Regions from separate parts of the Mesorhizobium sp. LNHC232B00 genome, predicted to be linked through region 2. Evidence: riboswitches for the same ligand, from Rfam matches in the RefSeq annotation. Region 2 holds a riboswitch; each other region holds the start of a gene.
What was found. Region 2 has a riboswitch for cobalamin ahead of bluB (5,6-dimethylbenzimidazole synthase). Riboswitches for the same ligand answer to the same signal wherever they lie in the genome.
Positions count from the first base shown of each region.

Region 1: linked by a shared signal. The riboswitch ahead of X743_RS156350 (aromatic ring-hydroxylating dioxygenase subunit alpha) and the one ahead of bluB (5,6-dimethylbenzimidazole synthase) in region 2 are both predicted to bind cobalamin.
Region 3: linked by a shared signal. The riboswitch ahead of X743_RS168125 (CbtB domain-containing protein) and the one ahead of bluB (5,6-dimethylbenzimidazole synthase) in region 2 are both predicted to bind cobalamin.
Region 4: linked by a shared signal. The riboswitch ahead of X743_RS168330 (DUF1636 family protein) and the one ahead of bluB (5,6-dimethylbenzimidazole synthase) in region 2 are both predicted to bind cobalamin.

Region 1 is NZ_AYWP01000008.1:65,356-73,176, reverse strand. Features, by position in the region: gene X743_RS156340 (PqqD family protein) at 1-348, opposite strand, end outside; gene X743_RS156345 (hybrid-cluster NAD(P)-dependent oxidoreductase) at 496-1,596, opposite strand; gene X743_RS156350 (aromatic ring-hydroxylating dioxygenase subunit alpha) at 1,654-2,901, opposite strand; cobalamin riboswitch at 3,015-3,217, opposite strand; gene X743_RS156355 (DUF680 domain-containing protein) at 3,708-3,923, shown strand; gene X743_RS156360 (DUF680 domain-containing protein) at 4,002-4,199, shown strand; gene X743_RS156365 (DUF680 domain-containing protein) at 4,265-4,510, shown strand; gene ugpC (sn-glycerol-3-phosphate ABC transporter ATP-binding protein UgpC) at 4,582-5,694, opposite strand; gene X743_RS156375 (alpha-glucosidase) at 5,721-7,385, opposite strand; gene X743_RS156380 (carbohydrate ABC transporter permease) at 7,390-7,821, opposite strand, start outside.
Region 2 is NZ_AYWP01000003.1:490,512-498,332, reverse strand. Features, by position in the region: gene ribB (3,4-dihydroxy-2-butanone-4-phosphate synthase) at 1-970, shown strand, start outside; gene X743_RS161960 (MFS transporter) at 1,021-2,244, opposite strand; gene X743_RS161965 (TetR/AcrR family transcriptional regulator) at 2,366-2,974, shown strand; gene X743_RS1000000171945 (hypothetical protein) at 3,067-4,050, shown strand; partial or broken gene bluB (5,6-dimethylbenzimidazole synthase) at 4,167-4,751, opposite strand; cobalamin riboswitch at 4,844-5,024, opposite strand; gene X743_RS161975 (histone deacetylase family protein) at 5,146-6,072, shown strand; gene X743_RS161980 (exodeoxyribonuclease VII small subunit) at 6,076-6,327, shown strand; gene X743_RS161985 (DUF2277 domain-containing protein) at 6,427-6,693, shown strand; gene X743_RS161990 (pirin family protein) at 6,734-7,654, shown strand; gene dxs (1-deoxy-D-xylulose-5-phosphate synthase) at 7,757-7,821, shown strand, end outside.
Region 3 is NZ_AYWP01000001.1:70,580-78,400, forward strand. Features, by position in the region: gene mgtE (magnesium transporter) at 1-523, shown strand, start outside; gene X743_RS168150 (MerR family DNA-binding transcriptional regulator) at 665-1,051, shown strand; gene X743_RS168145 (isoprenylcysteine carboxylmethyltransferase family protein) at 1,389-1,865, opposite strand; gene X743_RS168140 (DUF1624 domain-containing protein) at 1,862-2,860, opposite strand; gene X743_RS168135 (MFS transporter) at 3,097-4,296, shown strand; gene X743_RS168130 (aromatic ring-hydroxylating dioxygenase subunit alpha) at 4,288-5,511, opposite strand; cobalamin riboswitch at 5,670-5,868, shown strand; gene X743_RS168125 (CbtB domain-containing protein) at 5,904-6,083, shown strand; gene X743_RS168120 (CbtA family protein) at 6,099-6,899, shown strand; gene cobU (bifunctional adenosylcobinamide kinase/adenosylcobinamide-phosphate guanylyltransferase) at 6,892-7,407, shown strand; gene cobO (cob(I)yrinic acid a,c-diamide adenosyltransferase) at 7,409-7,821, shown strand, end outside.
Region 4 is NZ_AYWP01000001.1:28,132-35,952, reverse strand. Features, by position in the region: gene X743_RS168305 (NADH-quinone oxidoreductase subunit D) at 1-60, opposite strand, end outside; gene X743_RS168310 (NADH-quinone oxidoreductase subunit C) at 61-663, opposite strand; gene X743_RS168315 (NADH-quinone oxidoreductase subunit B) at 668-1,249, opposite strand; gene X743_RS168320 (NADH-quinone oxidoreductase subunit A) at 1,240-1,605, opposite strand; gene X743_RS168325 (winged helix-turn-helix domain-containing protein) at 1,939-3,138, shown strand; cobalamin riboswitch at 3,168-3,374, shown strand; gene X743_RS168330 (DUF1636 family protein) at 3,413-3,841, shown strand; gene cobW (cobalamin biosynthesis protein CobW) at 3,844-4,896, shown strand; gene X743_RS168340 (cobaltochelatase subunit CobN) at 4,913-7,821, shown strand, end outside.

The sequences.
Region 1 (7,821 bases), on a different contig from region 2:
GTCGTGGATATCGACCTTGAGGGGCTCGCTGGCACCCGCAAGCTGAGCCAGCAATTCGCTGGGAACCGGTCTTGCCGCGGCATCGGTCACGGCCGCCAGCAAGCCGAATTCGAGCAATTGTGAAACAAAGGCGTCAATCTCGGCGGCACCCAGCGCGCCGGTCGCCGTTGCGGCGCCGACCAGTTCGGAGGCAGGCACGCCGGACGACAGCGCATCCCAAAGCCTGCTGCCTGAATCCGAGAAGCCGAAATATTTGCCCGTCGTCAGGTCGAGAACGACGGCTTCGCCGTCGAAGGATTCAAAGACGATGTCCTTGCTCGCTATGGCATAGATGCCGGATTGTCGCATGTTTGCTCCCCGCCGAAGCAGGCCGCGCGGATGATCGCCGGCCCTCACGGTCAACCCTACCGTTGTAGAGGCGTCTAACCATTTGCAGGGTTTTTGGCAAGATGGCCCGCAGGCCCGGCGAGCGCGACCGCAGGCCCTGCCTGCTGGTTACGCCTCGATTTCCAGTGCCGACAGCGGCTTGGAGCAACAGGCCAGGATGAAGCCGTCGTCGATCTCATGATCGAGGATGCCGCCATTGTGGCTCATCTCGACATCGCCGGAGACCTTCTTCACCTTGCAGGTTCCGCACAGGCCGAATTCGCAGGCGGCGGGAATCCGCACGCCCGAAGCGCGCGCCGTCTGCAGCACCGTCTGGCCGGCGACGCATTCGGCGTCGACCTCCGAAAGCGAGAAGCGGATTGGCGTTGCCGCTTCGACCGGAACGACCGTGCCGCCTTCCGCGGGCGCCGCGAACGGCGCCGGGACCTCTTCCACGGCAGGGGCCGCAAAGCTCTCCTGATGGTATTGCGTCATGTCGAAGCCGGCGGCTTCAAGCATGCCGCGCACGGCGCGCATGAAGGGATCGGGGCCGCAGCAGAAGATTTCGCGCTCGCGGAAATCCGGCGCCAGCAATGGCAGCCGGATCGCGTCGATGCGGCCCATATGGCCGTACCAGCCCTCGCGGCTCGACCGCTCCTCGATCATGAAGCCGAGCGACAAGCCGGGCATATGGCCGCCGAGCAGTTCGAGCTCCTTGCGGAAGATGATCTCTTCCGCGCGCCGCGCGCAATTGACGAAGCCGACATCGGTCCAGGGCGCGCAGTCGTTCAGCCAGCGCAGCATCGACATCATCGGTGTCACGCCCGAACCGGCCGAGATGAACAGATATTTGGCCGCCGGATGGCTGTGCAGCGAGAAGTCGCCTGCCGGCCCATAGGCCTTGACGTGCGAGCCGGGCACCAGATGGTCGAACATCCAGCGCGTGCCGATGCTGCCGGCCTGCGCCTTTACCGTCACCGCGATCGAGAATGGCCGCGACGGTGACGATGACAGCGTGTAGGTGCGCATCAGCGGCCCGTCCGAAGTCGGCAGCTCCAGCGTCACGAACTGGCCCGGCTTGTAGCGGAACCAGGTCTGGTTGTCGGACCGGAAAGTGAAGGTTTTCACGTCGGGCGCCTCATCGCTGACGCCGATCACTTCCAGCACCTGGAGCCGGTCGTTCCACGGCGCCATCTGGTCGAGATGGCGATAGAGGCCGAGATCCGTCATCGCATTCATCCTCTGGTCCTTCTTGCCCGGCTCATGTCGTGTTTGGGCGACATGAGCTCACGCAACGCTGCGCAGCGCCGGCTTGCCGTCTTCGGCAAGGCGCGGACCGATGAAGCGGGCGTACCAGTCGACGAACTGGATGACGCCGCCCTCGTGCAACTCCGAATAGGGGCCGGGCTCATAGGCCGGCGACAGGATGCCGAAGGCGTTCTCCTCGACGATGCGGCGGTCCTGGTCGTTGGTCTCGGTCCACACATGGGTGAGTTCGGCGAGATCGTAGTCGACGCCCTCGACCGCATCCTTGTGGACCAGCCATTTGGTCGTCACGGCGGTTTCCGTGGCGCTGACCGGCAGCACGCGGAAGGTGACGGCATGGTCGATGAGGATATGGTTCCATGTCGTCGGGTAGTGATAGTGCATCAAGGTGCCGATGCGGTCGGCCGAGACGTTGTCGGAGAGGTTCTTCCTCACCGCCCGCTTGCCGTTCATCGTGTAGCTGACGGCATCGCGCAGCAGCGGCGCGCGGGTGGCGCGATACTGTCCGGCCGGATCGATGCGGAACTTGCTCGGCAGGCCGGCCGCCTCGCATTTCGCCCAGTGCGCCAGCATCTCCGGATCGCTGTCGGCGCCCTGCACGCCGGTCACGGTCGGTGCTTCCGGGAACGTCTTGCACAATTCCGGGTGATTGCCCGCGCAATGATAGCACTCGCGGTTGTTTTCCCAGACGAGCTTCCAATTGCCCTTCTCGATGATCGTGCTCTCGAAGGCGATCTTCGCCTCGCCGAGCCGGTGCGGCTTGAGGTAGGGTTCGATCATCGCCCGCATCGGCGCGAAGTCGGCCGGCTCCTTGCCCAGGCAGATGAAGATATAGCCGGCGACGCTTTCGCAGGCGACCGGCTTCAGCCCGAACTGGCTCTTGTCGAAACCCTCGGCCATCTGGCGGGCGAACAGCAGGCGGCCGTCCAACTCATAGGTCCACTGGTGATAGGGGCAGACCAGTTTGGCGGCCATGCCCTTGTCGGTGTTGCAGACGCGGCTGCCGCGGTGGCGGCAGGAATTGTGGAAGGCGTTGATCTTGCCCTGCTGATCGCGCACCAGCACGACCGGATAGTCGCCGATCTGCACGGTGATGAAGCTGCCTGGCTTGGGCAGCTCGCAATCATGGCCGATGAACAGCCAATCGCGATACCAGATCAGCTCCATGTCGAGCTTGAAGTAGTCCGGATCGGTGTAAAAGGGCTGTTCCAGCGAAAAGCCCTGTCTGCGGCTGTTCAAGAGCCTCAGCATGTCGTTGCGAGCATCCATGTCCTGTCCTCATATCCAAGGACTGAACTGGTGGTGATGGAGGAAGGATCGGACGCAGGCCGGCGCCAGCCGGGCATGCATCATCCGCCCCTTGACCGCCCACCGCGATCAGTCGAGTTCTAGCAATCTCGGGCTGGTTTCCGGGCTCTGGAGTCGTCCTTGCGGACCATCGCGACACCTTCCCAGGCTTTCGCCCAGTGGTCTCCCGTTGCGACTTGAACTCCACCACCGTTGCGGGGGCAGCGCCGGATTCTGACCGGCTTCCCAATTCTCCACTCCGTCGTCACGAAGCGGCACCTGAGATGGCGTGATCTAATCACGGCGCGCATCGCGGCGTCGGCATGAAAACGACATCGCATCCATGCGGCGCGACACGCATGCAAGATCGTCCCTACAAGGATCGCGACCGTTGAAACCGGCTCGTCGCCAGCACCCCAACGTTGTTTTTCGATCCTTGGCCGGAGCCAAAAAAAGGTTAACAGTTTCGAAAAGTGACTATTAGCGAAACCTAAAATCGAACCGAACGGTTCGTTTCTGTTGACGGTGCGTGCAGGACGTTGTGAACGCTGGGCCTCCGACACAGTTGGTGATAGCTCCCTTGATCCTTCTAACTGATTGATAAAAAAGCAAAAAAATTGATGTGGAAGCCGGTGGTACAATTTCAAGTGGTGGATTCATGGTCCACGCGGAACAACTTCGTGATTGGAAACGGCCATCTGGCTTTCCCAAATCGGGGCTGTCCGAACGACGCGATTTCATCCCAAGACACGCCGCTAGACGGACGGAAAAATACTGGAGTACCCAAAATGAAAAAGATTGTTCTCACTGCCGCCGCCCTTCTGGCCATTTCCGGCAGCGCCTTCGCTGGTAGCGACCATTATAGTTCGGACCATTACGGCTCGAATGCGACCCCTGCAGCCACTGCCGTCGACAGCTCGTACACCGCTTCGGTCAAGAAGTCGGAACCGGCTGCTCAGACGCCTGTCCAGGGTGCCGACCACAACCTTTTCGGTAACCGCTAACAGGCGACCGCCGGTTGACGGCTGCTTGCCCGCCGTCCTGGCGAACTCAAAAATTCATCAAAATTCAGGAGACTTGAAATGAAGAAGATCATTCTTGCTGCCGCCGCCGTTCTGGCCATTTCCGGCAGCGCTCTCGCCGGCAGCGACAACTATGGCGCCAACCAGCCTGCCGTGACTTCGACCGACAATTCGTACACGGCTTCGACCAAGAAGTCGGAACCGGCTGACCAGAAGCCTGTCGTCGGCGCCGACCACAACCTCTTCGGCAACAACTAAAGCCGACCCGGCAATGGCGGGTTTGCCCGCCATGCCGTGGAATTCGAGACTTCAGGAGACTTGAAATGAAGAAGATCATCCTTGCTGCCGCCGCCGTTCTGGCGATTTCCGGCAGTGCTTTCGCCGGCAGCGACAATTATGGCTCCAATGGCGCCAACCAGCCTGCCGTGACTTCGGCCGATGTGGACGCTTCGCATACCGGTTCGATCCGCGACAGCGGCTCGCCTGTCTACAAGCTGCTCAATTCGTCGGGCAACGTGCAGAAGCCGGCCCCTCAGAGCAACGACCGGGACCACGTCGGCAATCACTAACAGTCGAAGTCGGTTTTAAAAAAGAGCGGCGGGCAAGGCCCGCCGTTTTTTGTCGTTAGGCCGCTTTTAGCTCAAGCCGCCTTTGCTTCCGCCTCGTGCAGCGCGAAGGACCGCCCATCCGCGTCGAAGATATGCAGGTCCTCCGCATTGGCGCTCAGCCGCAATGTCGAGCCGCGCTTGACCTCGACATTGCCCGGCAGCTTTGTCACCAGCGGCAGGTCGGCGCGGCCGATGTCGACATAGACCAGCTGGACCTCGCCGAGCTGTTCGACATAATCCACCGTGCCTTCGAACAGATAGTCCGTGCCGCTGGCGATGATCAGATCCTCTGGCCGCACGCCGAAGCTTACCGCCGCGCCCTTTGCCGAAGCCGGTGTCGCGATCGGCACCGTTGCCTTGCGACCGCCGACATGGCTGACGATTGTCGGGTTTCCGGTCTTGTCGATGGTCGCCGGCAGGATGTTCATGGCCGGCGAGCCGATGAACTGGGCGACGAACAGATTTCCGGGCTTCTTGTAGAGCTCCATCGGCGTGCCGACCTGTTCGATATGGCCTTCCTTGAGCACGACGATGCGATCGGCCAGCGTCATGGCCTCGACCTGGTCATGGGTGACGTAGATCATGGTCGTGTTGGGCATCGATTCCTTGAGCTTGGCGATCTCGATGCGGGTGGCGACGCGGAGCGCCGCGTCAAGGTTCGACAGCGGCTCGTCGAACAGGAACACTTTCGGATTGCGCACGATGGCGCGGCCGATGGCGACGCGCTGGCGCTGGCCGCCCGACATCGCCTTGGGCAGCCGGTCGAGATATTTGGTCAGCTGCAGGATCTCCGCCGCCTGACGGACGCGCCGGTCGATCTCGGCCTTGTTCTCCTTGCCGATCTTCATCGAGAACGCCATGTTGTCGTAGACTGTCATGTGCGGATAGAGCGCGTAGGACTGGAACACCATGGCGATACCCCGCTTCGACGGCGGCACGTCGTTGACCACCTCGCCATCGATCTTGAGCTCGCCTGAGGTGATTTCCTCGAGCCCGGCTATGGAGCGCAGCAGGGTCGACTTGCCGCAGCCCGACGGACCCACGAAGACGATGAACTCGCCCGATTTGATATCGAGGTCGATGCCGTGGAGAATGTTGAGATTGCCGTAGGACTTCTTCACTTGCCTCAAATTGACATCGGCCATTGGTTCCTCCCAGTAATTCCTAAAATTCAGTCGATGCGTCCGAACCAGGCGCCGTAACCGCCGAGTTCGATCGAACCGGTGCTCGCCTGCCCGGAAAACCCGTGTCCCGGCAAAGGGTGCAGTGATCGGCCGCCAAGGTCAACCTTGGCCGGCTTGGCGCCAAGGTTGAAGACACAGACGATCTGCTCGTTGCCGGCCCGGCGGGTGAAGGCGACGGTGTCGCCCTGGCTTTCGATGAAGGCGATATCGCCCTTGGCGAGCGCGGGATGGGCGCGGCGGAAGGTGAGAAAGCGCCGGTAGTGCTCGAGCAGGGAAGTCTCGTCGCCCTGCTGCACATTGACGGCCTGCGACAGGTGCTTGGCCGGCACCGGCAACCAGGGTTTTGCCTGGGAAAAGCCGCCGTTCTTGGCGTTGCCATCCCACACCATGGGCGTGCGGCAGCCGTCGCGGCCCTTGAATTCCGGCCAGAAGCGGATGCCGTAGGGATCCTGCAGATCCTCGAAGCGCAGTTCGGCCTCGCCGAGGCCCAGCTCGTCGCCCTGGTAGATGCAGACCGAGCCGCGCAGCGACATCAGCAATGCCGAGATCACCTTGAGATAGGCGGTCGGATCTGCTTCGCCAGCCGCCCAGCGCGAGGCCGGGCGCATCACGTCATGGTTGGAGAACGCCCAGCACGACCAGCCGTCGGTGGCGACCTTGCCGAAGGTTTCCAGCACCGAGCGGACCTTGGCGGCGCTGATCTTTTCCGGCGCCAGGAAGTCGAAGGAATAGCACATATGCACGCGCTTGCCGCCGGCCGTATAGGCGGCCACCACGTCCAGCCCACGCTGCGAATCGCCGACTTCGCCGACAGCGGCGGTTGCCGGATACTCGTCGAGCAGGGCGCGGAAACGTTCGAGGAAACCGAGGTTCTCCGGCCGGCTCTTGTCGTAGATATGGTCCTGGTAGTTGTAGGGGTTGACCGCCGGTGCCGTCTGGTCGTTGCGCTCCTCGGGCGCCAGCGGTGGATTGTTTTCCAGGCCCTGGCTGTGGAAGTAGAAATTGATGGTGTCGAGCCTGAAGCCGTCGACGCCGCGCTCCAGCCAGAAACGGGTGACGTCGAGCAGGGCGTCCTGGACCTCGCGGCTGTGGAAGTTGAGATCGGGCTGCTCGGCCAGGAAATTATGCAGGTAATATTGCTGGCGGCTGGTGTCCCATTGCCAGGCCGATCCGCCGAAGATCGACAGCCAGTTGTTGGGCGGCGTGCCGTCGGGCTTGGCGTCCGCCCAGACATACCAGTCCGCCTTGGGATTGGTGCGGCTCGACCGGCTTTCCTTGAACCAGGGATGGATGTCTGCGGTGTGCGACAGCACCTCGTCGATCATCACCTTGAGACCCAGCCGGTGGGCTTCCGCCGTCAGCGCATCGAAATCGGCCAGCGTGCCGAACATCGGGTCGACATCGCAATAGTCCGAGACGTCGTAGCCGAAATCCTTCATCGGCGACGTGAAGAAAGGCGAAATCCAGATGGCGTCCGCACCGAGTGCGGCAATATAGGGCAGCCGCTGGATGATGCCCTTGAGGTCGCCAATGCCGTCGCCGTTCGAATCCTGGTAGCTGCGCGGATAGATCTGGTAGATCACCGCACCGCGCCACCAGTCGCGATCGATGGCGAGGTCAGGTTTCGAACTGGCTTTCAAAGCGGATTGCATGGTCTCAGCCTCCTTTCACCGAGCCGGCAAGCAGCCCGCGGACGAAATAGCGCTGCAGCGAGAAGAACACGATCAGCGGCACGATGATGGTCACGAATGCCGATGTCGTCAGGATCTCCCAATCGCCGCCGCGTGAACCAAGCAGCGCATTGAGCTTGGCCGTCAGCACGATCTGGTCTGCTTCCGTACCGAGGAAAACCATCGCCACCAGAAGATCGTTCCATACCCACAGGAACTGGAAGATGGCAAACGAGGCCAGCACCGGGAACGACAGCGGCAATACGATCTTGACGAAGATCTCGAAATCGCTGGCGCCGTCGATGCGCGCCGATTCCATGATTTCGCGCGGCAGGCCGGCTATGTAGCTGCGTAGGAGGTAGATGGCGAAGGGCAGGCCGAAGCCGGTATGCGCCAGCCAGATGCCGAGATAGGTTTT
Region 2 (7,821 bases):
GGAGAAGATGGCCTTCATCGTGCGCAACACCTCCGGCATCGTCTGCACGCCGATGCCGCGCGAGGAAGCCAAGCGGCTCAACCTGCAGCCGATGGTCGCCGACAATGATTCGGCCCATACCACCGCCTTCACCGTCAGCGTCGATTTCAAGCACGGCACCACGACAGGCATTTCGGCCGACGACCGCACGCTGACCGTGCGCAACCTTGCTAACGGCAATGTCGGCGCTTCCGATTTCGTCCGCCCCGGCCATATCTTTCCGCTCATCGCGCGCGAAGGCGGCGTGCTGATGCGCTCCGGCCATACCGAAGCCGCTGTCGATCTTTGCAAACTCGCCGGCCTGCCGCCGATCGGTGTGATCTCGGAACTGGTCAATGACGACGGCACCGTCAAGCGCGGCCCGCAGGTCGCGGCCTTTGCCGAGGAGCATGGTCTCAAGCAGGTGTCGGTCGCCGATCTCATCGCATATCGGCAACGCAAGGAAACGCTGGTCGAACGCGTGGCCTGCTCGGAGATCGACACACTCGGCGGCAAGGCGCAGGTCTTCACCTACACACTGCCCTGGGATTCCATGCATCATGTCGCCGTGGTCTTCGGCGACATTCGCGATGGGGAAGAGGTGCCGGTGCGGCTGCATTCCGAGGATGTGGTGACCGACGTCTTCGGCACCAGCCACCGGCTGGACGCCATCATGAAGACGATGGGCGAGCGCAAGCGCGGCGTGATCGTCTATCTGCGTGAGGGCTCTGTCGGTGTCGCGCACCAGGAGCGCAAGCGCCCGGCGAGCGGCGAGCGCGAGGACCATGAGGAGGCCCGCCGCCGCGAGAATGAATGGCGCGAAATTGGCCTTGGCGCACAGATCCTCAAGGATCTCGGCATTTCCTCGATCAATTTGATCGCTTCGCGCGAGCGCCACTATGTCGGCCTCGAAGGTTTTGGCATCCATATCGCCAAGACCGAAATCATCTGAACTGCCGGTGATGATAGCGCCCGGTCCGTTCAAACCGGGCGCTTCGTGGATCATTCAGCAGGAACGACCGCCGCTTCGCATCCATCCAGTTCGCAATTGTGGGTGGCCAAGCTGCGCTGGCCGAGCAGCACCGTGACCAGTGCAATGGCGCCTGATGCCACCGAAACCCAGAACCCGTTCTGGGCGCCGAACGCATCCACCACCGCGCCGGCGGCGAACGACCCCAGCGCCATGCCGATGCCGATGCCTGTCATCACCCAGGTGATCCCCTCGGTCAGCATCGCTTCCGGCACATGCCGTTCGATCAGGCCGAAGGCGGTGATGAAGGTCGGCGAGATCGCGACGCCGCTGATGAAGACGGTCAGCGCCAGCAGCGGCACGCTGTCGGCGGTGAGCGGCAGCAGCGTGCCGAGCGCGACCAGGGCGACCGCAATGGCAAGTTGGCGTTGCAGCGGCGCCTTGAGGTTGAACGCGCCGACGACGATGCCCAGCGCGAACGATCCCAGCGCATAGACGCCGATGACCAGGCTCGCGGCACCCGGCTGGCCGAGTTCCTTTGTGATCGCCACGGTGCTCACTTCTGTCGTGGCGAACGTCGCGCCGATGAAGATCAGGGCGAAGGTGATGATCTGCACCGGCCGCAGGCGGATCGCCGAACCGCTGGAGCCATTGGCTACCGGTCGCACTTTCGGCTCGGTCGAGCGCTGCAGGATGAAGGCCATCGATCCGACGGCGAGGAACAAGGTGCTCGCCAGCATGCCCGCCTCCGGGAACAGGCCGGCACTGAGACCCACCGACAGCGATGCTCCGGCGATATAGACCAGTTCGTCCGCCGCCGATTCGAAGGCGAACGCGGTGTTCATCTGAGGCCGGCCCCGGAAAATCTCGGTCCAGCGCGCCCGTACCATTGCCGGCATGCTGGGCATGGCTGCCGCCAGCAACGCCGACACGAACAGCGTCCATATCGGCCAGTCCTGATTGGCGGACGCAATCAGTATGATGAAAGCGAGCACGGAGATGATGGTGGTGGGCACGACAATTGGGGTCTGGCCAAGACGGTCCACCAGCCTTGATATTTGCGGCGCCAGGAAAGCGTTGGCCAGCGCGAATGTCGCCGAGACGGCGCCCGCCAGCCAGTACTCGCCGCGTGTCTGCGACAGCATTGCCACGATGCCGATCGGAGCCATGGCAATCGGCAGGCGCGCCATGAAGCCGGCAGTTGCAAAGCCCTTGGCGCCAGGGGCGCGAAAGATTTCCGAATAGGGATTCTGCATGATCCTGTTCCTCGACAAAGGACAATTCGACAATTACATACGAAGCGTATGAGTGTTAGGTAGACCATACGCCGCGTATGTCAATTGGCATACGAGACGTATGTGAATAGGGCCAGACGGAATGCACAAACCACGCAAGGAGATGATCGCGCAAACGCGCGCCAAGCTGATCGCCGCGGCCCGCCAGGCTTTCGGCACCATTGGTTACGCCGAGGCCTCCATGGATGATTTCACCGCGTCGGCCGGGCTGACGCGCGGCGCCCTCTATCACCACTTCGGCGACAAGAAGGGACTGCTGGAGGCGGTTATCGCCGAAATCGACGCCGAGATGGCGGCACGGGTGAATGAGGTCGCATCGAGAGCGCCGAACCGCTGGCAACACTTCGTCGACGAGTGCACGACCTATATCGAAATGGCGCTGGAGCCGGAGATCCAGCGTATCATGTTCCGCGACGGTCCGGCCGTGCTGGGTGATCCGGCACAATGGTCGAATGCCAATGCCTGCGTCGGCTCAATGACCGATCATCTTACCGCGCTGCAGGGGGAGGGAGTGGTCGTCCCGAGCGTCGACCCCGAGACTGCCGCACGGCTTATCAACGGCGCCAGCAGCCAGGCGGCGCAGCGGATCGCCAATTCGAACGATCCCGAAGCGACATCGAGGAAGGTGGTGGCGGCGTTCAAGCAACTGCTCGAAGGCCTGCTCAGGAAGCCGGGTTCGCAGCCGGTCTGAAATCCCGTCTGCGGTCCGGCCCACCCACCCACGATTGACAATCTTCGGGTTGAGCGCATCCTCCCCAGCCATCTCTGAGGGGGATTCGGGGCATGTGGGATTTCGATATCGGCAGGTCGGTGTCCATCATGATGCGGACCTGGCCCTTCATTGTCTTTCGCATGATCGTCTATTTCGGCATCACGCTGGCCTACATCATGGCGACCGGAACCGGTGCCTCGGTCGGCTATGGCGTCGGCCATATCTCCACCGATCCCGACGGGCCAATGTCCTTTGCCCTATGGGGCGGCGTGGTCGGCTTCGGCGTCGTCTCGATCGCCGTCTACTGGATCCGCGAATACATCCTCTACGTCGTAAAGGCCGGCCATATCGCCGTCATGGTCCATCTGATCGACGGCCAGGACGTCCCCGGCGGCCAGGACCAGATCGCCTATGCCAGGCAAGTCGTGACCGAGCGTTTCGCCGAGGCCAACATCCTTTTCGTCGTCGACCAACTGGTCAAGGGCGCCATTCGAGCTGTCACCGGCCTGCTCGGCGGCATCGCCGCCTTCCTGCCGATTCCGGGCTTGAGCGGTCTTGTCTCCTTCATCAACACGGTGATCCGCCTGTCGCTGACCTATGTCGACGAGATCATCCTCGGCTACAATATCCGCATCAATTCGTCCTCGCCCTTCGAGACCGCGCGCCAGGGCGTGGTGCTCTATGCCCAGAACGGCAAGACCATGGTCAAGAACGCCGTCTGGCTGGCGGTGATCATGTGGGGCATGTCCTTCGTCATCTTCCTGTTGATGCTGGCTCCTGCCGCCGCAATTCTCTTCATCATGCCGGGGCAACTGGCTGGTTGGGCCTTCGTGCTCGCCATCGTCTTTGCCTGGGCGTTCAAGGCGGCTTTCATCGAGCCTTTCGCCATCGCCTGCCTGATGCAGGTCTATTTCAAGACCATCGCCGGCCAGGTGCCCGATCCCGCCTGGGACGCCCGGCTCGCCGAGGCCTCGTCGAAGTTCAGGGAACTCAAGGACAAGGCGCTGGCCTCCTTCGGCGGCTCGCGCTGGGACACGGCGGGCGCGACACGCTGATTGGCCAGGCTTGCCGGCGCGGCATCGACGGCGTTGAGGCGTGCCACCGCCGATTTGAGCCGCACCTCGCCCTGACCGCAAAAAGTCTCGCTCATGATCAATTCGGGCAGCGGCAGGCGTCGGCCCCAGCCATGCGTTTCGAGGTCCGGTTTGGGCGCGAATTCGGAGACCCGGCCGACGCAGAGATAGGCGACCGGCGTCACGTGATCGGGAATGGACAGCAGGCTTTTCAGCGCCCCGGCCTCGATGATGCTGACCCAGCCGACGCCGACGCCCTCGGCGCGCGCGGCCAGCCAGAAATTCTGCACCGCGCAGACCGTGCTGTAGAGGTCCATCTCCGGATTGTGCCAGCGTCCCAGCGGCGAACCCTGCGAGCGTTGCCGGTCGCAGGTGATGCAGATGTTGAGCGCGCTCTCGCAGATGCCTTCCAGCTTGAGCTTGCGGTAGAGCGCCTGCCTTTCCTGTTCGATGGCCGGCAATTCCTGCTCGCGCGCAGCGAGGAACAGGTCGCGCACCTCCGCGCGCCGTGCGGCATCGCGGATGACGATGAAGTTCCACGGCTGCATGAAGCCGACCGACGGAGCGTGGTGGGCCGCAAGCAGCAGCCGCGCCAGCACCTCGTCGTCGAGCGCGTCGGGCAGGAAATGGCTGCGCACGTCACGCCGCGTGAACATGGCGCGGTAGACCGCGTCGCGTGCCATCTGGTCAAATCCGTCGCTACCAGGAGCGGTCATGTGTTCCGGCATCGCTTGTCCCCTTGCGATTGCTATCGATGCCAGCCGCCTGACCATGCGGATGACGATGTCTGCCAGGCCGGTCTTCTGGCTTGGGATCAACCCGCGTGCGGTGCCTTCCCGTCATCGACAGTGGCATTTACCGGCGCGGTTCCCCTCACAGCGTTGGGCACGCCACGGAATTCAACCGTGTTCCCGATTCTCCCGCTTGCGGCGGGCACCAGGCAGTGCCGGCGACCTTACGCCGAACCGCCCGGGGCGCCAATCCCCGCAGCGACGCCAATGGACGCAGGCGTGATTTTCCCCAGCGATCGAGCCGCGATGCATGGCCATCGCGGCGCCGGGGCACTAGATAGGGAGCATGGCCACTCGTCTCTACACGCATCCGATCTTCCTCGAACACATCACGCCGCCTGGCCACCCCGAGCGGCCGGACCGTTTGCGCGCCATCGAGCGCGTGCTCGACGACGAGGCCTTTGCCGCGCTCGATCGTGTCACGGCGCCGGAAGGTGACGAGGCCACCATCCTCTATGCGCATCCCGCCGATTTCGTCGCCCGCGTGCGCGCCGCCATCCCTGACCAAGGCATCGCCCGCATCGATGCCGACACCACCGCCAGCCCGAAGAGCTGGCAAGCGGCGATCGCGGCGATCGGCGCCGCCAATGCCGCCGTCGACGATGTCTTTGAGGGCCGCGCCGACAATGTGTTCGTCGCAGCGCGGCCCCCCGGACACCATGCCGAAAAAACCACGGCCATGGGCTTCTGCCTCTTCAACACGGCGGCCATCGCCGCGCGTTATGCGCAGAAGAAGCATGGCGTCGAGCGCGTCGCGGTCGTCGATTGGGACGTGCATCATGGCAACGGCACGCAGGACATTTTCTGGGATGATCCCTCGGTGCTCTACTGCTCGACGCATCAGATGCCGCTCTATCCCGGCACTGGCGCGAAGGACGAGACCGGCGCCGGCAACATCGTCAACGCGCCGCTGGCGCCGCAGACCGGCAGCGAGGTGTTTCGCGATGCCTTCCTATCGCGCGTGCTGCCGGCGCTCGACAATTTCGCGCCGGATTTGATCATCATTTCCGCAGGCTTCGATGCGCACCACCGCGACCCGTTGGCCGAGATCAACCTGACCGAAGACGATTTCGACTGGGCGACCGGCCAGCTGATGCAGCGTGCCGCGCGCCACAGCAGCAACCGGCTCGTCAGCCTGCTCGAGGGCGGCTACGATCTGCAGGGATTGGCATTTTCGGTCGCCGCCCATGTCGGGCGACTGATGAAAGGATGAATGATGGCTGGTGAGACCAACGAAGACGTCAAGGCGATGAGCTTCGAACAGGCACTCGACGCGCTGGAGAAGATCGTCGATGATCTGGAACGTGGCGACGTGCCGCTCGACCAGTCGATCAAGATCTATGAGCGCGGCGAGGCATTGAAGGTGCATTGCGACCGGCTGCTGAAGGCTGCCGAGGACAAGGTCGAGAAGATCAGGCTGTCGCGCGACGGCAAGCCGGTCGGGACGGAGCCGCTCGACCCGGACTGAGGCGCGCAGCCGTCTCACCGGTTTTTGGACACGATCGTGATTGAGTATAGAGTTCGTCTCGATTGAAATGGCTCCAGGACAAGAGGAGATACGGAAGCGATGTGCAGAAACATCAAGACCCTGTTCAATTTTGATCCGCCGGCAACCAACGACGAAGTCCGCGACGCTGCACTTCAGTTCGTCCGCAAGCTGAGCGGAACGACGCGGCCCTCGAAGCAGAACCAGCACGCGTTCGACCATGCGGTCGAAGTCATCGCGGCATCGGCGCGCGAGCTTCTCGATTCGCTTGAAACCAACCAGCATCCGCGCAATCGCGAAGAGGTTGCGGCCAAACTGCGGGCAAAGGCGGCAATCCGCTTTGCCTGATGTGGCCAGGGCGGTCCTTGGCCGCTGACAAGGAGAGTTCATGAGCTTCTTCCCCGGGGAGGATCCCGAAGCCGGCGACGCCTTCGCAAGCGACCAGATCGAGCTGATGGTCATCCCGAATGCCAAGGACATTGGCGGCTTTGAAGTCCGCCGCGCCTTGCCGACCGCCAAGAGACGGCTGGTCGGTCCGTTCATCTTCTTCGATCGGATGGGCCCGGCCATCCTGCGCGCCGGCCAGGCGCTCGATGTCCGCCCGCATCCGCATATCGGCCTGTCGACGGTGACCTATCTGTTCGACGGCAAGATCCGCCATCGTGATTCCCTCGGCACCGAAATGGTGATCCAGCCCGGCGACGTGAACCTGATGACCGCCGGCCGCGGCATCGTGCACTCCGAGCGCACGCCGGAAGAACTGCGCGGCGCGCCGATGTCGATCTCCGGCCTGCAGACATGGCTGGCGCTGCCGGACGACAAGGAAGAGGTGGCGCCGGTGTTCGAGAACACCGCTGTCCTGCGGCTTCCCGACATCGACGCCGAAGGCGTCAGCGGTCGTGTCGTCATCGGCGATTTCCAGGGTCTGCGCTCCCCGGTGCGTACCGACTCCGAGACGCTCTACGCCGATCTCAGGCTAGCGCCGGGCGCCAGCGTGAAAATCCCGGCCGATGCGGAAGAACGCGCCATCTATACGCTGGAAGGCGAGGTCGCGATTTCGGGCGATGTCTTCCCGGCCGAACGACTGCTGGTGTTCCGGCCCGGTGACGACATCATCGTATCGTCGCAAACCGGTGCGCATTTCATGCTGTTCGGCGGCGCTTCGCTCGGTTCGAAGCGGTATATCTGGTGGAATTTCGTCTCGTCGTCCAAGGAGCGCATCGAACAGGCCAAGCAGGAGTGGAAGACGGGCCGCTTCGATATCGTTCCAGGAGATGAGGAAGAGTTTATTCCGCTGCCCGAAAGCTGAAGAAGGTCGGCGAGGGAACCTGATCGATCCGCGTCACTGACAAGCATTTACTTTCGCCGGCCGGCGGCCTATCCCGCCGTTGAACAGAAAGCCCGAGCACCCGTGAACGCAACGCCGCATACGCCGCTTCTCGACAAGGTCCGTATTCCGGCGGATCTGCGCGCGCT
Region 3 (7,821 bases), on a different contig from region 2:
CCTTTCGACCTCGCGCTCGCGCGTCCCCTGGCTGCTGGTCAACCTGCTGACCGCATTCCTGGCGGCTTCGGTGATCGGCCTGTTCGATCACACGATCGAGCGGATCGTGGCGCTTGCCGTGTTGATGCCGATCGTGGCCGGCATGGGTGGCAATGCCGGTTCACAGACCATGACCGTCACCGTGCGGGCGCTGGCGACCAGGGACCTCGACATCTACAATGCCGGCCGCATCATCCGCCGCGAAATGGGGGTGGGCTTCATCAACGGCATCGTTTTCGCCATCCTGATCGGCATCGTCGCGGCCGCCTGGTTCCACGATGTCAATCTGGGCGGCATCATCGCGGCGGCGATGATCATCAACATGTTCGTCGCCGCACTCGCCGGCATCCTGATCCCGCTGCTGCTCGACCGGTTCAAGATCGATCCGGCGGTGGCGTCGGCGGTGTTCGTCACCACCGTCACCGATGTCGTTGGTTTCTTTGCCTTCCTCGGCCTTGCCACTTGGTGGTTCGGCGTCCGGTGATCGAGCTCAATTGACTTTTACGTAAATGCCATGCGAGGCTCGCGCGGGGTGCCGTGTCGATTCCGGCGCGGCAAGGGTTTTGGTTTGGGACGAAAGGCGACGCACGGCGATCGCCAGGGTTTCCGGCGTGTGGGAGTGACGATGCGGGAATATTATTCGATCACCGAACTGACCCGCGAATTCGACGTGTCGACGCGGACACTGCGTTTCTATGAAGATGAGGGGCTGGTGCAGCCGGTGCGGCGTGGCCGCACGCGGCTGTTTCGTCCCTCCGACCGCCACCTCATCCGGCAGATCATGCGCGGAAAAAGGCTCGGCTTCTCGATCAACGAGATCCGCGAAATCATCCAGATGTACAAGGAGCCGCCGGGCGAGGTCGGGCAACTCAAGCTGATGATCAAGCGGATCGAGGAAAAGCGCGAGGATCTCCGGCAAAAGCGCCGCGACCTCGAGGAGACGCTGGCAGAACTCGACCAGGCCGAGGAGTCCTGCGTCGAGCGGCTGGTGGAACTTGGGGTGAATACCTGAGGGCCAGATTCTATCGCGCGTTTGAGCGACAAACGTTCGTGACTGGCCGGAGCGTTTCGAACTTCGTCATCCTAGGGCGGAGCAGGAGCGAAGCTCCGTCGCGGAGACCCTAGGATCCATGCCGTTACCTCCGTCGTTGAGTGCAGCGGAGCAGAATTCTGCACTGTAGCGACGCTCAGGTGTCGCGGCATGGATCCTCGGGTCTGCGCTGCGTCGCTGCGCTCCTTGCTCCGCCCGTGGATGAGGACGGGATAGGCGTTCGGCCAATCGCCGAGGTATGCCGCCTCATCGGCCAAGAGCTGTCAAAATCTCTGCGCCGCGGAATACAGGCCCCGGCTCAGATCCAGCGCCGCACTCTCTTTGCGTAATCCCGGTATTTCTTGCCGAACTTTGCCGCCAGCACCTTTTCCTCGCCCTCGATGGCGAGCTTCTGGGTGGCGAAGGCCGCGATGAACGCCAGCGGCAGAAACCAGACGATGCCCGTGACGAAGGCGACGCCGATCAACAGCAGCGTGTTGGCCAGATACATCGGGTTGCGGGTGATGCCGAAGGGGCCTGACGTGACGAGATGGTCGGGCATCGCGTTGGGATTGAGCGTCGTCTTGGCCCGGACCATCGTGCGGATCGCCGTGAACCAGAGTGCCGCGACGCCGAACAGCGCCACCCAGCCGGCGGCGAACAGGATGTCGCCCAGGAGGTCGCCGATCCAGGGCAGGGGATAGAGCATGCCGAGAATGATGCTGATGGCGATGGCGGCGGTGTAAATCACCGGCGGCCACGGTATCCCTCCTGGCTTCGGCTGGCTGTCGGTCATTGCTGTCCCCCCTCGGTCATCTTGTCGTCGGTCTGGGCCGTGCAGGTGCCGGCCAGATCGCCCAGATGTGCCTTCCATTGCGCAGTCTGATCGTTGTTGTAGAGCCGATCAAGCGAGGATTCGCCCTCCAGCGTGTCGAGCATGCAGCTACAATAGCTCGAACAGAACTTGGCGTCGCGCGACTGCTCGCACGAGATCTGGCAGGTCTTCAGGAAATTGACCTGCGGGGTTTCGACCTTGGCTGGCATCACCTGCGAGAACAGCCAGACGCAACCGATCAGCAGCGGCTGGTGGATCAGGTAGAAGGCGAGGCTGTGTCGGCCGATCAAGACCAGCGGATTGGCCCACCGGCCGGCCGTCAGGCTTGCCAGGCGCGCCCGCATGCCGGAAGCGGAGGCAAGTTTCGCGACACCGATGCCGACAAGCACCGCGCCGAACCATGGAAACAGCGGCACATAGTCGTTGGAACGAGGATTGATCGCCGACAGGCCTATCCACCACAGCCAGGGATGATCCAGGGCCTCGAAGCGCTGATAAACCGGCGCCGCAATAACCAGTGCCGCCACAAGCAGGGTCAGCAACGCCGGCAGGCGCAGGAAGGCGAGGCCGAGCAGGCTGGCGAGCGCGATCTCGTGCAGGATGCCGAAAAAGATGAAGCCGTCCGGCGTCGCGATGCGGGTGACGATCGAGATGGCGACCGCGGCGCCGGCAACCATGGCGAACCGCTTCCAGAAGCCGTTCCAGCGGATTTGCCGGCCATGGGCAAGGTACAGGCTGACGCCGACCAGGAACAGGAAGGTCGAAGCGATGCAGCGGGCGTAGATCTTCCACCAGCCGAAGGCTGTGAGGCCGGGGTCGGTGTAGCCGAAGAACTCCAGATCCCAGGTGAAGTGGTAGCTCGCCATGGCGAGCAGCGCGATGCCGCGCAGGATGTCGATGGCGACGATGCGTTTTGGCTGATTCTGGACGGGTGCGGTCGGCGTGTCGATGGTCATGGTCTCGCGATCTGATTCAGCCCCGCCTTGAGGACTATCACGGTTGGCCGGGACAGAAGAAGACCGGGTTCCTCGGCACGGCGCCGCGTGGGCGCAGGCCATGTCGGATGCCGCTTTGGGCCAGCGCCGGAAAGGCTTTGACCAACTCGCTTTTCGCCGCCTGCGCGTCGGTTTCCTCTTAATGGCCCGGAAACGGCCAAGGCAGATTTGACCGGTGATTCTGCTTTGGGGAAGCAATGTCGACCCATGTGCGCCATCCGATCTGGCTCCCGGCCCTCAAGGCCGCGGACGCGCGCACCTTCGCCTCGCTCTACGCAGTCGAATCCTTTGCGCGCGCCACGGTGTCCAGCGTCATTCCGATCCAGGCCTATGAGATACTGCACAACGAGCAGATGGTCTCCATCCTCTACACCATCGTGGCGCTGCTTGGCCTGTCGGTGACCCTGTTCATGCCGATGCTGATCCGCCGCTTTGCGCGGCGCTGGGTCTACACCGCAGGGGCCTGCCTGCTCGCCATCGGCTCGCTGTTCTTCGTCACCCACACGCTTGCCGGACAAGTAGCGGGGATGCTGTGCCGGGTGATGGGCGCCAGCGCGCTGTCGATCACGCTCAACCTCTACATCATGGACCACATCCGCAAGACAGACTTCATGCAGGCCGAATCGCTGCGCATGGCGTGGTCGATGTTTGCCTGGACCGGCGGGCCGACGCTCGGCATTTTCCTCTACGCGCATTTCGGCATCTATGCCGCGCATGGCGCGGTGGCGGTGTTCGCCGTGGCCTTGCTGGCGCTGTTCTGGTTCTATCGGCTTGGTGACAACCAGTCGATCCAGCCGGGCAAGACACGACCGGTCAATCCGCTCGCCAATATCGGCCGCTTCGTCGCGCAGCCGAGGCTGAGGCTAGCGTGGCTGATTGCCTTCGGACGCTCCTGCTTCTGGACGACCTTCTTCGTATACGGCCCGCTGTTCATGGTGATCACCGGCGAAGGCGAACTGACCGGCGGTCTGCTGGTCTCAGCCGGCAACGCGCTGTTGTTCATGGCCATCTTCTGGGGCAAGGCCGGAAAACGTTTTGGCGGCCGGCGCACCATGACGTTTGCCTATTTCGCCATGTCGGCAATGCTGCTGGCCGCGGGCACAGTGGGAGCGACCGCGCCGCTGCTCACCGGCGCCTTCCTGCTTGGCGGCGCGTTCTTCACCATTGCGCTCGATGCATTGGGCTCGACCGCCTTCATGCGCTCGGTACGCTCCTACGAAAGGGCGCAGATGGCGGCGGTCTACCGCACCTATCTCGATTTTTCCGAGCTGACGCCGCCGCTGGTCTATTCCGTGGTGCTGATCTTCTTCGGGCTCGGCTCGGTGTTCGTCACGCTGAGCTTGCTGGCCGCGGTTTGCGGCTTCGTGACCTGGCGTTATCTGCCGAAGTCACTGTGACGGCCACGGCGAAAGCGCCGTGTGGCGCTCGCGCACCCATTTGTGGAAGCGGTGCAGATCATATTCCTCGGGCATCAGCACGCCGGCTTTGTGGCGCATGGAGCGCAGCCCTTTCTGGTTGACCTCGCAGATCGCCGCGTCCTCCTCCAGCACCTGCGTGCCGAAGGCGACTATGTTGTCGATGTCGGCCGACGGGTCGCCAAGCGCTCCGGGCGCGAACAGCCATTCCGCGACAAGACCGGTCTGTTCGGGACCGAGCGGCACCAGCCGCACGGTCCGGACATAGTCGACGTGACCGACGATGAACATCGACGGCAGGCTGGTGGCGTAGGTCTGGCCGGCGGCGCGCTCGGCCGGCGTCAAGCCCGCGAAGACCGGTGCATGGGTCTTGCCGTCGCGCGACCAGGTTTCGGCGCCGACGCGCAAACCACCCGAAAATTCCGGCGCGTCATTGTCGGCGTGGCGCACCCATTCGGGGTCGTCATGCCGGCTCATCAGGCCGCGGCCATAGATCGGCACCAGCCGCGACAGGTCCTTGTGAACGCCGGGGCAGTGCAGGCATTCATTGAAGTTTTCCCAAAAAATCTTCCAGTTGCAGTTCATCACCTTGCGCAGCACATGGCCTGATACAAGCGTTTCCAGCGGCCAATTGCCGAGATCGCCGGAGGCGGGATCGAAGGAGGCCTGCGCCGAGCCCGCCGTGCCCTCCTGCGAATTCGCGTCCTCCTGCAAATTCGCGTCCTCTTGCAAATTGACGAACACGAAGCCGCGCCACACCGAGAGCGCGACGCGATAGAGCGGATGGTCGGCCTTGTCGAAGCCTTCGGGCAGCGATTTCGACGGTACGCGCACGAGGTCGCCGCGCAGCGAATAGGACCAGGCATGATAGGGGCAAGTGATCAGCCGCGCCTTCAGCCGGCCTTCGCTTTCCTGGCACAGCTGCGAGCCGCGATGCCGGCAGGTGTTGTGGAAGGCGCGCAGTTCGCCGGTTTCGTCGCGCAGCACGACGATTTCCTGCGTGCCGACGCGGAAGGTGCGGAAAGCCAGCGGTTGGGCGAGATCGGCTTCCCGGCAGACGAGCAGCCAGCTTCGATACCAGATCGCATCGAGGTCGCGCTGATAGCTCTCGCCGTCCCAATAGGCCGATGACGGCAACGTCGCTTCAGCCCGGGTCAGGCCGTTGTAGCGATCGCGTTCGCTGGCATTGGGCTGCAGGGCTGGAGGCTGCATGGCTGGCTTCCTGTGAAGTGGCCAGCCGACACCCGGCCGGGATGATTGTCAATTGTGGTGCCGAGAACGGCCGATGTCGCCGGCATGGCGCAATCGCGCTGGTTGCCGGCGGAATTTGGTTTGCCGCGTGCCGTGATTTTCCGTATAGTCAAGCTGTCGTCGGTTCCGTTTTGGAGCCAAGAGGGAATGCGGTGCGGGCTCAATTGTCGCCCAATGCCGTGGCTGCCCCCGCAACTGTGTGCGGTAGTCCTCTCCATATGCCACTGAAGATTTTTCTTCGGGAAGGTGGAGAAGGGCGCTGATCCGCGAGCCAGGAGACCTGCCGGCGACAGGAAACTGACTTCGATGCCCTCGGGTGGAGGGTGAAAGGACAAGACATGAATACTGCTTCCGTCTCCCTCGGCGCCTCCGTCTCCTCGCAGTCGCGCTTCATGCAGCTCGCGCTAGCCGCGCTGCTCGGCATCTTCGTCGTCGGCTTTGTCGGCTTCTCGCATATCGATGCGGTCCACAATGCCGCCCACGACTATCGTCATTCGATGGCGTTTCCCTGCCACTGACGAGGATTTGACATCATGAACCTGTTTCGCAACGTCGTGTTCATCGCGGCGATCGCAGGGCTTGTGGCCGGCGTCGTTCTCGCCTGCATGCAGGCCTATGCCACCGTGCCGCTTATCCTCAAGGCCGAAGTCTACGAGCAGGCCGGTGGCGGCCACCATCATGACCAGGCCGCGCCCACTGCCGCGGATACCAATGCCATGAGCACCGCCGCACCGGCGGGGAATGCCATGAGCTCCGCCGCGCCGGCGCCGGCAGAAGCCGCCGCTCCGGCGGAAGACGAAGGCTGGGCGCCGGCCGATGGTCTCGAGCGTTTCGGCTTCAGCGTGCTTGCCAACATCGTCACCGGCATCGGCTTCGCGCTGGTCCTGGTCGCGGTCTCGGAATTCGCGGGCGGCATCGGCAATTGGCGCCAGGGTGTGTTCTGGGGCCTGGCAGGGTTTGCTGTGTTCACGCTGGCGCCTGGCCTCGGCCTGCCGCCGGAACTGCCGGCGATGCCGGCGGCCGAGTTGCTGCCGCGCCAGATTTGGTGGGTCTCGACGGTGGCGGCCACGGCGATCGGTCTTGGGCTGATCGCCTTCCGCAAATCGCTGCCGCTCGCGATCCTTGGCGTGGCTTTGATCGTCGCCCCGCATATGGTCGGCGCGCCGCAGCCAGACAGTTTCGAGACGCCGATTCCCGAGGGCCTGCACCACCAATTCGTGGTGGCGGTGACCGTGACCGATCTGGTGTTCTGGCTGGTGCTCGGCGCGGTCGTCGGCGTGGTGCGCGGCCGCTTCACGGGCGCTGCGAGCAGCCTGCGCGACAGCTTTGCCTGATCGCGGCAAGCTGACTTTCATCATTGGTGGCGCGCGCTCCGGCAAGAGCGCGCACGCCGAGACCCTGGCGACGGCGTTGCCCTCGCCATGGACCTATATCGCCACTGCTGATACCTATGACGACGAGATGCGCGAGCGCATCGCGCTGCACCGCTCGCGGCGCGGCGAGGGCTGGTCGACCATCGATGCGCCGCTGGACCTCGCCGGTGCGATCGAGGCCTTGCCGGACAATCAGCCGGTGCTCGTCGACTGCCTCACCCTGTGGCTGACCAATCACATGCTTGGCGAACGTGATCTCGAGCAGGAATGCCTGCGGCTGGCGGCCGTGCTGTCGCGGCCGCGCGGGCCCTGGTTCGTGGTGTCCAACGAAGTCGGGCAAGGCATCGTGCCGGACAATGCCCTGGCACGTCGGTTCCGCGATGCCGCCGGCCGGCTCAACCAGCAGGTCGCGGCGATTGCCGATACGGTGCTTTTGATGGTGGCCGGGCTGCCGCTCAAGGTGAAGTGAGATGACTGATATAGACGGCAAGGCCAGTGAGAACAGGGATGAAGAGCGCCACCGCGCCAAGATGGCCAAGCGCAAGGCGGTGCAGGACGCCGAGGTTGCGAGCAAGACGGTCGAGAAGGGCCTGCTGATCGTCAACACCGGCCCCGGCAAGGGCAAGACCACGGCTGCGTTCGGCCTGGCGCTGCGGATGCTCGGCTATGGCAAGCGGGTCGGCGTCGTCCAGTTCATCAAGGGCAAATGGCACACCGGTGAGAAAGATGCGTTTGCCGCGTTCGGCGACCGGGTCGTCTGGCACGCGATGGGCGAGGGTTTCACCTGGGAGACGCAGGATTTGAAGCGCGATATCGCGGCGGCCGAGGCCGCCTGGGCCAAGGCGCTTGAATTGATCGCCGATCCGTCGATCAGTCTCGTCGT
Region 4 (7,821 bases), on a different contig from region 2:
CGCTGCAGGGTGTTGCGGGCCAAAATTGATGTTGAAGTTACGGACGGAGGTTTCAGCCATTTACTGCTTTGCCTTCTCGTCACCCGGCAGCACGTAGTCCGTACCTTCCCACGGGGACAAAAAATCGAAATTGCGGAATTCCTGCTTGAGCTCGACCGGCTCGTAGATGACGCGCTTGGCTTCGTCGTCGTAACGCACTTCGACAAAACCGGTCAGCGGGAAATCCTTGCGCAGCGGATGGCCTTCGAAGCCGTAGTCGGTCAACAGGCGGCGCAGATCGGGATGGCCCGAGAACAGCACGCCATAGAGATCGTAAGTCTCGCGCTCGAACCAGTCGGCACCCGGAAAGACGCCGGTGATCGACGGCACCATCGTTTCCTCGTCGGCCTGCACCTTGACGCGGATGCGGACATTCTGCCTCGGCGACAACAGGTGATAGACGACGTCGAAGCGCTTGGCCCGCGACGGATAATCGGCGCCGCAGACATCGATGATCGAGATGAACTGGCAGCGCGGGTCGTCGCGCAGGAAGGTCACCACCTCGACCAGGTTTTGCGGCTCGACATGGACGGTGAGTTCGCCATAAGCGAGCACCGCGTCACTGAAGCGGCCAGGCAGCTTCTCGCCGAGATAGGTCGACAGTTCGCTAAGGGATGCGGCCATGGATTTACCGTTCGATCGTGCCGGTGCGGCGGATCTTCTTCTGCAGCAGAAGAATGCCGTAGAGCAGGGCTTCGGCGCTCGGCGGGCAGCCGGGCACATAGATGTCCACCGGCACGACGCGGTCGCAGCCGCGCACCACCGAATAGGAATAGTGGTAGTAGCCGCCGCCATTGGCGCAGGAGCCCATCGAGATGACGTAGCGCGGCTCCGGCATCTGGTCGTAGACCTTGCGCAGCGCCGGCGCCATCTTGTTGGTCAGCGTGCCGGCGACGATCATGATGTCGGACTGGCGCGGCGACGCGCGCGGCGCGACGCCGAACCGCTCCGAGTCATAACGCGGCATCGAGGTATGGATCATCTCGACCGCGCAGCACGCCAGACCGAAGGTCATGAACATCAGCGAGCCGCTGCGCGCCCAGGTGATCAGCGCCTCGGTCGAGGTGACCAGGAAACCCTTGTCGGCAAGCTCGTTGTTGATTTCGAGGAAGAAGGGATCGTCCTGTCCCACCGGCTTGCCGGTGTTGGGATCGATGATACCCTTGGGCTTCGGCGCGACGAGGGTGCCTGAACTGTCGTTCAATCCCATTCCAGCGCTCCTTTTTTCCATTCATAGGCAAAGCCGATGGTCAGCACTGCCAAAAACACCATCATCGACCAGAAGCCGAGCATGCCGATCTTCGAGAAGGACACCGCCCAGGGAAACAGGAAGGCCACTTCCAGATCGAAGATGATGAACAGGATCGACACCAGGTAGAAGCGGATGTCGAATTTCATGCGGGCATCGTCGAACGAGTTGAAACCGCACTCGTAGGCGGAAAGCTTTTCGGGATCGGGGTTGCGGTACGCCACCAGGAACGGTGCGGCCAGCAGCGCCAGGCCGACAACCAGCGCCACGCCGATGAACAGGACGATGGGCAGGTACGAACTGAGAAGTGCGTTCATGCAGCGGCTTTCCGTTGGCGCCAATCCATTTTGATTACAGCACCGGACCTTAATGCGGAAGCGTGACAGTTTAACCGCTGAACCGTTTTAAGGGGCCTATGCTGCAACGCGGCGAGGGTTAGCGCAGCACTTCCAGCGAAGCAAGTCAAACCTTGTTCAAAAGGCGGTGCTGGACGGCATATACGGAGAAACTGGTCCGATACGCTCCTGTTTGATTTCCTTCGCTTTTTACTCCACTTTTCTCTCCTGACATGGATGCCGCCAAAACCCTGCTAGCATGGGCAGGAATCACCCATCAAACGACGGTCAACGAGTTACAAGAGTCGCATCCGAATGAAGGAAAAGATCTCGCTTGCCACCGCCCGGCGCGTCGCGCTCGCCGCTCAGGGTTTTCTCGACCCCCGCCCTAATGGCACGCCCGACCGCCGTCATTTCGCCCGCGTTCTATCCCGCACCGGCCTGCTGCAGATCGATTCCGTCAGCGCGGTGGTGCGCGCGCATTACATGCCGCTCTATTCGCGCCTTGGCCCCTACCCGCTCGCCTTGCTCGACAACGCCGCCGTCACCCGCAAGCGCACGGTGTTCGAATACTGGGCGCACGAGGCCTCCTTCCTGCCGGTGGAGACCTGGCCGCTGATGCGCTGGCGCATGCAGCGCGCCGAGCAAGGCAAAGAGATGTATCTGGGGCTGGCCAAATGGGGCCGCGAGCACGCCGCCTATATAGAAGAGATCTACCGCGAGGTCGTCGCGCGCGGCCCGATCGCTGCTTCCGCGCTCGAAGGCCAGAAAGGCTCGGGCGGCTGGTGGGGCTGGAGCCACGCCAAGCATGCCTTCGAATGGCTGTTCTGGGCCGGGCGCATCACCACGGCGCACCGCCGCGGATTCGAGCGCTTCTATGACCTGCCCGAGCGCGTGCTGCCGCAGGCGATTCTCGACCTGCCCGTACCGGCCGCCGAGGACGCGCACCGCGAATTGCTGCGCATCTCCGCCCGCGCCCATGGCGTGGCGACATCAGGCGATTTGCGCGACTATTTCCGCTTGTCCCCCGCCGACATGAAGGGCCGCCTGGAGGAATTGGTCGAACTCGGTGAGCTGCTGCCGGTGCGCGTCGAAGGCTGGGATAAGCCCGCTTACCTGCACAAGGATGCGCGTCTGCCCAGGAAAATCGACGCCCGTGCCTTGCTGGCCCCGTTCGATCCCGTGGTCTTCGAACGCTCGCGCTCGGAGCGGCTGTTCGATTTTCACTACCGCATCGAGATCTACACGCCGGCCGAAAAGCGCCAATACGGCTACTACGTCCTGCCCTTCCTGCTCGGCGACAGGATCGTAGCGCGCGTCGATCTCAAGGCCGATCGGCCGGCGAGTGTGCTACGCGTCCACGCGGCCTATGCCGAAGCTGGCGCACCGCCTGAAACCGCCGCCCAGCTTTTCGAGGAATTGAAGCAAATGCAGGGCTGGCTCGGGCTTGAGCGCATGGAAGTGACGCCCGCTGGCGACCTCGGACCGTCACTTGCCGACATCGCCATGTCGTAGGCCCGCGTTGACAGTCCTGCCCGCAACAGCCTAAATCCGCTCCAGACGGTCTCTTCTCTTCAATGAGAGGGGCTAAGAGGGAATGCGGTGCGGGATGAAAAATCTCAAATCCGCGGCTGTCCCCGCAACTGTAAGCGACGAGCCAAGGCCGAAAGCCACTGGGAGTTCCCGGGAAGGCGGCTAACCAAGGCGATGACCCGCGAGCCAGGAGACCTGCCGTCCGCGACAACATAATCCGATCGCCCGGCGGGTTTCCGGGCAAGGAGCCCGGTTTTTGGACCAGAACAGCAGTTTTTCGGCTGGCAAAGCGGACAACTCGTCCGCCGACAGCGATGCCTTGTCCGGCGTCACCGTGATCATCTGTGCCTCGTGCCGTGACGAAACCGGCTCCGACGCCCATCCCCGCGCCGGCGAACTGCTCGCGCAGGATACGCGCAACGCCGCCTCGGGCGAAGATATCTGCGTCCGCACCGTCGAATGCCTCGGCAATTGCAAGCGCCGGCTGAGCGCCGCGATCCTGCGCGACGGCTGCTGGAGCTATGTCTTCGGCGACCTGACCACGGCCAGCGGCGCCGACCTTGTCGCCGGCGCGAAGCTCTTCGCCACCTCGACCGACGGCCTCATCCCGTGGCGTGGCCGGCCCGATAGCCTCAAGCGTGGCCTCGTTGCCCGCATCCCTCCCCTCGACATGCTGAAGGACTGACCATGACTGCTCCAGATTCGTCCGCCAACCTTTCTCGCGTTCCCTGCACCGTCGTCACCGGTTTTCTCGGCGCCGGCAAGACGACGCTGGTCCGCCATCTCCTGGAAAACGCCGGCGGCAAACGCATTGCCATCATCGTCAACGAGTTCGGCGACATCGGCATCGACGGCGAGATTTTGAAGGGCTGCGGCATCGACACCTGTCCGGAGGAAAACATCGTCGAATTGGCCAATGGCTGCATCTGCTGCACCGTCGCCGACGATTTCGTGCCGGCGCTCGACCAGATCCTGGCGCTGACGCCGAAGGTCGACCACATCCTGATCGAGACTTCGGGCCTGGCTCTGCCCAAGCCGCTGGTCCAGGCCTTCCAGTGGCCGACGGTGAAAAGCCGCGTCACGGTCGACGGCGTCATCGCCGTGGTCGATGGCCCGGCGCTGGCCGAAGGCCGCGTCGCCAACGACATGGACGCGCTGCAGGCGCAGCGCGCTCAGGATGAGAGCCTCGACCATGACGACCCGGTCGAGGAAGTGTTCGAGGACCAGATCGCCTGCGCCGACCTGATCATCCTGTCGAAGAGCGACCTGATGGACGCCGCAGGCTCAGCCCGCGCCAACGCCATCATCAACGAACACTCCGCCCGCGCCGTGAAGATCGTGCCGACCTCGCATGGCAAGGTCGATCCCTCCGTGCTGCTCGGCCTCGGTCTCGCCGTCGAGGACGACATCGAGAACCGCAAGTCCCATCATGACGGTGCGTTCGACCACGAGCATGACGACTTCGACACCTTCATCGTCGACATTCCCTCGATCGCCAATCCCGACGAGCTGGCAAAGCGCGTCGCCAACGCCGCCGAACAGGAAAACGTGCTGCGCGTCAAAGGCTTCGTCGAGGTCGGCGGCAAGCCGATGCGGCTCTTGCTCCAAGCCGTCGGGCCGCGCGTCAATCATTACTATGACCGCGCCTGGACGGCTGAGGACGATCGTCGTTCGCGCCTCGTCGTCATCGGTCTCAAGGGGCTGAACCGCCCGGCGATCGAACGCATACTCGCCGGCTGATCTCGGACAGGCCGCGATGCACATCCTCACCACGACTTCCGCCTCGCTCGACGATCTCGCCGAGCCGGTCGACCTGCGGCAGACGCCGGCGGATATCGTGGCGCTGTCCTTCACCGACAGCGATCTGGCCGGATTGGCGGAGGCGTGGAAGGCCGATGCTGGCCGCTTGCCCTCGATGCGGCTCGCCGCACTGCGCGACCTGCGTCATCCCATGTCCGTCGACCTCTGGGTCGACAGCGTCGCCCGCCATGCCAAGATCATCCTCGTGCGCATCCTCGGCGGCCACGACTGGTGGCGCTACGGCTGCGACCAGCTCGCCGCGACCGCCCGCGCGCACGGCATTAAACTGGCGCTGCTGCCGGGTGAGAGCCACGACGAGGATCTCCGCCTCATCAAAGCCTCGACGCTGCCGCGCGAGGAGTTGGATAGCCTGCTCGGCTATTTCCGCGAGGGCGGCCCGGCCAATATGAATGCGCTGGTGCGGAGGCTAGCGGGGCTGGCTGGGCAGGATGCGGAAATTGCCGAGCCGGTCGAAGTTCCAAAAGTCGGCTACTACGAGCCCACACGCGGCATCGTCCCCCTCCCCCTCGAGGGGAGGGTCCGGCCGCAGGCCGGGGGTGGGGTCCTCTCCGGAGCGCGCCGACTCAAGGAAACGTCGCCCCCGGTCGTACCGACCCCACCCGGCCCTGCGGGCCACCCTCCCCTCGAGGGGGAGGGAAACGCCACGCCAGTCATCCCGATCCTCTTCTACCGCTCGATGCTGCTAGCCGCCGATGTCGCGCCGATCGATGCCCTTTTCGAAGCACTCACCCAACGCGGCATAACCCCCGTCCCGATCTTCGTCTCCAGCCTCAAGGACCCGGCATCCCTGGCCTTCGTGGAAACCGCGCTCGCCACGCTGAAACCTGCCGCCATCATCGCCGCGACCGCCTTTGCCTCCGGTGCCGAACCCGGCGTCGAGACCCTGTTCGACCGCGCCGGCGTGCCCGTCTTCCAGGTCATCGTCGCCACCACCCGCCGCGACGTGTGGGACAACAATCAGCGCGGCCTGGCGCCCGCCGACCTTGCCATGCATGTCGTGCTGCCCGAACTCGACGGCCGCATCCTGGCCGGCGCCATTTCCTTCAAGGGCGAGAGCGAGACCGATCCGGCACTTGGTCATCGCGCTTTCGCCAATCGGCCGGAACCGGATCGCGTCGCGCACGTGGCGGATCGGGTAGCGGCTTTCATAGAACTGCAGGAAGCGCCCCGCGCGACCCGCAAACTGGCGATCCTCATCCCGGACTACCCAAGCGCCCCCGGCCGCACCGGCTACGCCGTCGGCCTCGACGTGCCGTCCAGCGTGCTGGCCATGCTGCACGACCTGAAGGAGCAGGGTTATGGGGTTGAGGGGATTCCTGAGACGCCGCGTGAGTTGCTGGGTTTGCTGGAGCGCAGCAAGGATGGGCTGGGGCTGGAGGAGTATCTGGACTTCTCGAAGAGCCTGCCTACCGCGGCAATTGCCGCGGTAGAGGCTGCATGGGGAAAAGCCGAAGGGAGAGGCTTGAGCGAGGCGCCCCCCTCTGTCCTGCCGGACATCTCCCCCTCTAGGGGGGTGATTGCGCTCCCATCTCCGCCTTCGCCAATCTCCGATCTTGTAAAGGGAGAGCCGGCGACTAAACTGCCAATCTCCCCCCTTGAGGGGGAGATGTCCGGCAGGACAGAGGGGGGCGCCTCGCTCCAACCTTCACAAAAGGCGGCCGCCCACTTCCCCTTCCGCGCCGCCACCTTCGGCAACATCACGGTCGCCCTCGCCCCCGATCGCGGCCGCTCCGCCGACCGCCGCGCCGACTATCACGACCCGACGCTCCCGCCCCGCCATGCGCTCCTCGCCTTTGGCCTCTGGCTGCGCAAGTCGCTCGGCGTCCATGCCCTCATCCATGTCGGCGCCCATGGCACGCTGGAATGGCTGCCGGGCAAAACCGTCGCGCTTTCGCAAAACTGCTTTCCCGAGATCGTCACCGGTCCGCTGCCTGTCATCTATCCCTTCATCGTCTCCAACCCCGGCGAGGCAGCACAGGCCAAGCGGCGCATCGCCGCCGTCACGCTTGGCCATCTGCCGCCGCCGCTGACCGGTGCCGGGCTCGACGAAAACCAGCACAAGCTTGAACGGCTGGTCGACGAATACGCCCAGGCCGATGGCCTCGACCGCCGCCGCCGCGATCGTCTGGCCAAGCTGATCGTCGAGACCGCGCAGAAAACCGGCCTCGCCTCGGAAGCCGGCGTCGCCAGGACCGACGCACCCGACGAAGCGCTGCGCCGCATCGACGCCTGGCTTTGCGATCTCAAGGATTTTGCCATCAAGGACGGGTTGCATGTCTATGGCCGCGTGCCCGAGGACGAGTCCGACGCCATGCGCCGCCAAAGTGCCGAGGCCGAGAAGGCGGCGCTGCTCGCCGCGCTCGATGGCCGCCACGTCAAGGCCGGTCCGGCCGGCGCGCCGGCGCGGGGCCGTTCCGACGTGCTGCCCACCGGCCGTAACCTGTTCACGTCGGATCCGCGCACCATGCCGACGCCGACCGCCTATGATCTGGGCAAGGCTGCGGCGGAAGAAGTGGTGCGCGGCTACATGCAGTCGCATGGCGACTGGCCGCGCTCGCTGGTCATCGACCTCTGGGGCTCGGCCTCGCTGCGCACCGGCGGCGAAGAGATTGCTCAAGGTCTGGCATTGATGGGCTGCCGCCCGCAATGGGATGCTGCCACCGGCCGCATCACCGGCATCGAGGTGTTGCCGCCGGCCACGCTCGGCAGGCCACGCGTCGACGTCACCTGGCGCATATCGGGCCTGTTCCGCGACATGTTCCCGACCCAGATCGCGCTGATCGATGCCGCCGCCAACGCCGTCGCCGCCCGCGACGAGGAGGATGCGGAAAACCCGCTCGCAGC